One region of the Azospirillum sp. NS33 genome, then DNA from elsewhere that is predicted to be linked to it. Evidence: riboswitches for the same ligand, from Rfam matches in the RefSeq annotation. Region 1 holds a riboswitch; the other holds the start of a gene.

Region 1 (3,568 bases):
AAGACCATGCCGATCTCGGCGCGCGGCGCGGCGACCGGCGCGCCGTTGAGCACGACGCGGCCCGTCGTGGCGGCGTCGAGGCCGGAGATGACGCGCAGCAGCGTGCTCTTGCCGCAGCCCGAGCCGCCGACCACGCCGAGGATCTCGCCCGGGCGGACCTGGAGGTCGATGCCGGAGAGGGCGAGGTGGCCGTTGGGGTAGCGCTTGGAGAGGGCCTCCACGGTCAGCATGGCTCAGCCTCCCGGCGTGAAGCCGTCCTGCCAGCGCAGGAACGGGCGGGCGGCGGCGGCGAGCAGGCCGTCGGTCAGCTTGCCCAGCACCGCGAAGGCGACGATGGCGGCCATGATGGTCTGCGGCTGGCCGGTCATCTGTCCGTCCACCAGCAGGAAGCCGAGCCCCTCGCTGGCCCCCATGAACTCGGCCGCCACCACGAACATCCAGCCGAGCCCCAGGCCGGTGCGCAGGGCGATGACGTAGCTGGGCAGGGTGGCCGGCAGCAGCACCCGCCACACCAGCGCCGGCCCGGACAGGCGGAAGATGCGGCCGACCTCGACCAGCTTGCGGTCGACGTCGAGGATGGCGCCGGACAGCGCGAGGTAGACCGGGAAGAAGACGCCGACGGCGATCAGGATCACCTTGGACGTCTCGAAGATGCCGAACCACAGGATGAACAGCGGCACCCAGGCGATCGACGGGATCGAGCGCAGCGCCTGGAAGGTCGGGTCGAGCAGGCGGCGCGCCGAGGCCAGATAGCCGGTCAGCGCGCCGAAGGCGGTGCCGGCCAGCACCCCGAACAGGAAGCCGGCGCCGACCCGCCACAAGGTGGCCGCGACGTGCACCACCAGGTCTCCGGAGCGCGCGAGGTCCCACAGGGTGGCGGCGATGCGGCTGGGCGGTGGCAGCAGCCGGCCGCTGCTCCAGCCCAGCGCCACCGCCGCCTCCCAGCCCAGGGCCAGGGCGGCGGGCACGATCAGCCCGGCCAGCGCCGCCGGCAGGGCGCGGCCGCGCGCCGGTGCCGGCGCCGCCTCCCCCCGCCCGGCCGGCGCGGCGGCGCCGTTGTCGGTCAGGATCGTCACCGCCGCGCCCCCCTTACGGCTTCAGGCCGGCGGTGAAGGAAGGATCGATCAGCGCCGCGGCGGCCGCCTTGACGTCGGCGTCGGCGGTCAGCACCCCCGCCTGCTGCAGCGCCAGCCCGGCGTCGACGATGGTGCGCTCCTGGGCGGCGCCGATGGCGGCGTTGGTCAGGTCGGTGCGCTCGAGCTGGCGGGCGATGACCGCCTCGGGCTGGCGGGCGGCGGCGGCGACGATGGCCTTCAGCCCGTCGGGGTTGGCCAGCGACCAGGCGCGGGCCTTCTCGTAGGCGCCCAGCACCCGGGCGACCAGCTCGGGATGCTCGGCCGCGAAGGCCTCGCGGACGTTGAGGATGCCCCAGGTGTTGGCGGCGGCGTTGCGGTGGAACAGGGTGCCTTCCCCGTCCAGCTCGGCCTGGGCCATCATCGGGTCGAGCCCGGCCCAGGCGTCGACGTTGCCGTTGACCAGGGCCAGCCGGCCGTCCTGGTGCTGCAGCAGCACCAGCTTGACGTCGCGGTCGGTCAGACCGGCGTCGGCCAGGGCGCGCACCAGGAAGATGTGCGGGTCGGTGCCGCGGGTGACGGCGATGCGCTTGCCCTTGAGGTCGGCGACGCGGGCGATGCCGGTGTCGGGCCGGGTGACGAGGGCGGTCCACTCCGGCTTGGAATAGACGTAGATCGACTTGATCGGGTTGCCGTTGATGCGCCCGATCAGCGACGCCGCGCCCGCCGTCGACCCGAAGTCGATGCCGCCGGCGTTGAGGAACTCCAGCGCCTTGTTGGAGCCGAGGCTGAGCACCCAGCGCACGCCGATGCCGTCCTGCGCCAACGCCTCCTCAAGCCAGCCCTTCTCCTTGAGGACCAGCGAGACCGGGTTGTAGTACGCGTAGTCCAGGCGGATCTCGTCCGGCTGCCCGGCGCGGGCGGCGGGAAACGGGGCGGCGGCTGTGGCGGCGGCGGCCAGGGCCGCGGCGATCAGGGCGCGGCGGGACAGCAACAGGGACATGGGGGTAACCTCCGGAGGTCCGGCCGCCTTGGGCGGCGGCCGGTTGGTCGTTGTCGGGAGGCGGGGGAAGGATCTCGCCCGCCGCAGCCCGGCGGCTGGGCGGTCGCCCGGCGCTTTAGCTGCATTTGTAGCGCGCCCGCAAGCTGTTTGCTCAAATCGGCGCGTGAAACCACTTCTAAGCAGTGTGTGAAATTCCGTCAACCCGAAAATATTCAACACGTACATAATGTCTTTTTCGGGAGGCGTTCTCCCTTGCGCCGGCGCGCGCCAGCTTTCCTAATGGCCGGCCAGGGCGGGGCGCTGAAGACTCCGCAGCGGGGCGTGGAACGGCAGGAGGCGACGGATGAAGAGACGGGCGTTTCTCGGCACCGGGGCGGGCGCGGCCGCGGGGGCGATGGCCGGGGCGATGGCGGTGACCGGGCCGACGGCGGCCCAGGGCGGGCCGGAGGTGCGGTGGCGGATGGCGTCGAGCTACCCCAAGAGCCTCGACACCATCTTCGGCGCCGCGGACATGGTGGCCCGCCGGGTGGCCGAGGCGACGGGCGGGCGCTTCCAGATCCGGGCCTACGCGGCGGGCGAGATCGTGCCGCCGCTCCAGGTGCTGGACGCGGTCCAGAACAACACCGTGGAGTGCGGGCAATCCGCCAGCTACTTCTATGTCGGCAAGGACCCGGCCTTCGCCTTCGACACCGCGCTGCCGTTCGGCCTGACGGCGCGCCAGCACATGGCGTGGCAGATCCACGGCGGCGGGCTGGCGATGGTGCGGGCCTTCCTGAAGGACTACAACGTCACCCTGCTCCCTGCCGGCAACACCGGGGCGCAGATGGGCGGCTGGTTCCGCAAGGAGATCGCCTCGCTCGACGACCTCAAGGGGCTGAAGATGCGCATCGGCGGCCTGGCCGGCCGGGTGCTGGAGCGGCTCGGCGTCGTGCCGCAGCAGATCGGCGGCGGCGACATCTATCCGGCGCTCGAGCGCGGCACCATCGACGCGGCGGAGTTCGTCGGCCCCTACGACGACGAGCGCCTCGGCTTCCACAAGGTGGCGAAGCACTACTACTATCCCGGCTGGTGGGAGGGGTCGGCGCAGATCCCGCTGCTCATCAACCTCGACGCCTGGGCGGCGCTGCCGGCGCCCTACCGGGCGGTGCTCGAGCAGGCCTGTGCCGAGGCCAACACCTGGATGCTGGCCAAATACGACGCGCTGAACGCGGCGGCCCTGAAACGGCTGGTCGGCGGCGGCGCCGTGCTGCGGCCGTTCCCGCGCGAGGTGATGGCGGCGGCGCACGACACGGCGTTCGCTCTCTACGACGAGATCGCCGCGGAGAATCCCCGGTTCCGGACCCTGTACCAGTCCTGGAAGGCGTTCCGGGAGGAGGAGTACCTGTGGTTCCGGGTCGCCGAGAACACGTTCGAGAACTTCGTCTATTCCCACCGGCACCGCGACTGACGGCGCCGCCCCGGCGTCCGGCGGGGCGGCCGTTCAGTCGAAGAT
Region 2 (3,568 bases), on a different contig from region 1:
GGCCCGCCCAACGGCCACGGCGGCGAGCCGGTGATCTTGTGCCTGCGCCCGGAGGACGTGGCGTGCGAGCCCGCCGGCGACGCCGCCGCGGTCGGCGACGGCGTCTTCGCCGGCACGGTGGCGGGGGCGGAGTTCCTCGGGCCGGTCTACCGCACCCGCGTCGCCGTTCCGGGGCTGGCGGCCGAGCCCATCGTCGCCGACCTGCCGGCGGCCCGCGCCCTTGGCCTCGGGCTCGAGCCGGGGCGGGTGGTGCGGGTGCGCCTGTCCACCGACCGCGTGCGTGCCTTCCCCGCCGGCGCCGGGAGCGCCGCGTGAGCGTCCGCGCCGACACCGCCCCGCCGTCCGCCGCCGTGGCCGCGGCCGGCGGCTGGGACGGCGAGCGGTGGGCGCTGCGCGCCGCGCTGCTGGGGGTCGGCGGCTTCCTGGCGGTGTTCGTCCTGCTGCCGCTGGCCTCCCTGCTGGCGCGCAGCGTGCTGGACCGCGACGGGGCCTTCGTCGGCCTTGCCAACTTCGTGGCGTACGCGACCTCGCCCAGCCTGTCGGTGTCGCTGCTGAACTCCCTCCTCGTCGCCGGCCTGACCACGGCGCTGGTGGTGCCGCTGGCCTTCGTCTACGCCTACACGCTCACCCGCTCGCGCCTGCGCGCCCGCGGCCTGCTGCGCCAGGTGGCGATGCTGCCTCTGCTCGCCCCCTCGCTGCTGCCGGCCATCGCCCTGGTCTATCTCTTCGGCAACCAGGGCCTGCTGCGCGCGCTGCTGATGGGGCACAGCGTCTACGGCCCGATCGGCGTGGTGCTGGGGATGTGCTTCTACGTCTTCCCCCACGTGCTGCTGATCCTGGTGACCGCGCTCTCCACCGCCGACGGCCGCCTCTACGAGGCGGCGGCGGCGCTCGGGGCCGGGCGCTGGACGGTGTTCCGCACGGTGACGCTGCCCGGCGCGCGCTACGGGCTGGTCAGCGCGTCGGTGGTGGCCTTCACCCTGGCCATCACCGATTTCGGCGTGCCGAAGGTGATCGGCGGCTCCTTCGACGTGCTCGCCACCGACGTCTACAAGCAGGTGGTGGGGCAGCAGAACTTCGCCATGGGGGCGGTGGTCGGCATGGTGCTGCTGGTCCCGGCGGTGGTGGCCTTCGCCATCGACCTGGTGGTGCAGCGCCGCCAGAGCGCGGCGGTCGGCGCCCGCTCGGTGCCCCACGCGCCGCGCCGCAGCCGGGCCCGCGACGCCGTCCTGGCCGCGGTCTGCCTGCCGGTGGCGGCCGCCATCGTCGGCGTGCTCGGCACCGCGGCGTGGGCGTCCTCGATCACCTTCTGGCCCTACGACCTGACGCCGACCTGGGCCCACTACGACTTCGCCGCCAACTCCCCCGACGGCTGGCGCCCCTACCTCAACAGCCTGGAGATGGCCGGCTGGACGGCGCTGGCCGGCAGCGTCGTGGTGTTCACCGGCGCCTACCTCCTGGAGAAGGGGCGCGGCCACACCGCCCTGCGCCACACCATCCGCGGCCTGGCGATGGTGCCGCTGGCGGTGCCGGGGCTGGTGCTGGGCCTCGCCTACATCTTCTTCTTCAACGCGCCGGGCAACCCGCTGGAGGTGCTCTACGGCACCATGGCGATCCTGGTGCTGGCGACGGTGGCCCATTTCTACACCGTGGCCCACCTCACCGCGGTCACCGCCCTGAAGCAGGTCGACGCGGAGTTCGAGGCCGCCGCGGCGTCGCTCAAGGTGCCGTTCTGGACCACCTATCTCCGGGTGACCGCGCCGGTGTGCCTGCCCGCCATCCTCGACATCGCCGTCTACCTCTTCGTCAACGCCATGACCACGGTGAGCGCGGTCGTCTTCCTCTACGCCCCCGACACCAAGCTGGCCTCCATCGCCGTCCTCAACATGGACGACGTCGGCGACACCGCGCCGGCCGCCGCCCTGGCCATGCTGATCTTCGCCACCGCCTTCGCAGTGCGCGTCCTCTTCCTCGCCGCCGCCCGCACCCTGGTCGCCCGCACCCAGGCCTGGCGGCGGTGAAGCCGGGCATTGCCATCGCCGAGGCTCTGCTGTAAAACCAGCGGCGCATCAAGAGTTGGGGCGACGCCCAACGCCAACCTGCCGATCCGGGCAAGGTGGCGCTTCCGCAAGGAAGGATGTGGCCGCTCCGGCAACCAATCGGAACCAGGCCACGGCGTCCACCCCGGCACCAGGGGAGATGGACGCGACCATGCCGATCAAGATTCCGGACGACCTGCCGGCCCGCCGCACGCTCGAGACCGAGGGCGTGGAGGTGATGGGGGAGGCCGACGCCGTCCGCCAGGACATCCGGCCGCTGCGCATCGGGCTGCTGAACCTGATGCCCAACAAGATCAGCACCGAAACCCAGCTCGCCCGTCTGGTCGGCGCGACGCCGCTGCAGGTCGAGCTGACCCTGGTGCGGATCACCAACCACGTGGCCCGCAACACGCCGTCGGCCCACCTGGAATCCTTCTACCGCCCCTGGTCCGACGTCAGCGCCGAGCGCTTCGACGGCTTCCTGATCACCGGAGCCCCGGTGGAGCGGCTGCCCTTCGAGGCGGTCACCTACTGGGACGAGCTGTGCCGCATCCTCGACTGGACGCAGACCCACGTCCACCATTGCCTGACCATCTGCTGGGCGGCCCAGGCGGCGGTCCACCACTTCCACGGCATGCCCAAGCACGACCTGCCGCGCAAGGCGTTCGGCGTCTTCCCCCACCGCACCCTGGTGCCGGCCTCGCCCTACCTGCGGGGCTTCGCCGACCGCTTCCCGGTCCCGGTGTCGCGCTGGACCGAGGTGCGGCGCGCCGACATCCCGCCGGAGTCCGGCCTGGTGGCGCTGGCGGAAAGCGAGGAAAGCGGCCTGTGCCTGCTCGACGATCCGCGGCACCGCTGCCTGCACATGTTCAACCACCTCGAATACGACACCGCGTCCTTGGGGGCGGAGTACACGCGCGACGTGACCGCCGGGCTCGACGTCGACCCGCCCGCCGGCTACTACCCGGGCGACGACCCGGCGCGGCCGCCGGAGAACTCCTGGCGGGGCGGCGCCCATCTGCTGTTCGGCAACTGGATCAACGCGATCTATCAGACCACGCCGTTCGACGTGGACGCCATCGGCACCGGCGCCGGCAGCCCCGGTCCGAGCTGACGGCCGGCCCCCCTCATCCCCCGTATTCCCGCGCCACGTCCATGAAGGCGCGCACGGTGCGCAGGCGGCGGCGCTCGCGCAGGCACACCGCGTACTCGGTCATGGTCAGCGTGGCGCCGGTGATCGGCAGCTTCACCAGCCGGGTGTCCCGGCCCATCTCGCTCTCGGCCACCACCCCGGCGCCGAAGCCGGCGGCCACCGCCTCGCGCGCCGCCTCGCGGGTGTTCACCTCGATCACCACGTCGGGCTCGAGGCCGCGTTCCGCCAGCGCGCGCTCCATCACCCGCCGGGTGACCGAGCCGCTGGCCCGCCACACCACGGGCTGGCCGGCGAACGCCTCGATGGCCACCGAGCCACGCTCCGCCCAGGGGTGGTCGCGCGGCACGAAGGCGACGACCCGCGGGCTGGACAGCGG

What was found. A riboswitch is a leader RNA that binds a small molecule or an ion and turns the genes downstream of it on or off. The one in region 1 is predicted to bind S-adenosylmethionine.
Region 2: it holds a riboswitch for S-adenosylmethionine, as region 1 does, so the genes downstream of both, AC6H2I_RS27380 (homoserine O-succinyltransferase) here and AC6H2I_RS08135 (aliphatic sulfonate ABC transporter substrate-binding protein) in region 1, are expected to answer to the same signal.

The regions. Positions count from the first base shown of each region.
Region 1 is NZ_BAAKJB010000006.1:152,368-155,935, forward strand. It holds gene AC6H2I_RS08125 (ABC transporter ATP-binding protein) at 1-230, opposite strand, end outside; gene AC6H2I_RS08130 (ABC transporter permease) at 234-1,076, opposite strand; gene AC6H2I_RS08135 (aliphatic sulfonate ABC transporter substrate-binding protein) at 1,090-2,076, opposite strand; SAM riboswitch at 2,172-2,249, opposite strand; gene AC6H2I_RS08140 (TRAP transporter substrate-binding protein) at 2,420-3,523, shown strand; gene AC6H2I_RS08145 (hypothetical protein) at 3,557-3,568, opposite strand, start outside.
Region 2 is NZ_BAAKJB010000046.1:23,092-26,659, forward strand. It holds gene AC6H2I_RS27370 (putative 2-aminoethylphosphonate ABC transporter ATP-binding protein) at 1-315, shown strand, start outside; gene AC6H2I_RS27375 (putative 2-aminoethylphosphonate ABC transporter permease subunit) at 312-2,021, shown strand; SAM-I-IV-variant riboswitch at 2,062-2,169, shown strand; gene AC6H2I_RS27380 (homoserine O-succinyltransferase) at 2,212-3,153, shown strand; gene AC6H2I_RS27385 (LysR substrate-binding domain-containing protein) at 3,167-3,568, opposite strand, start outside.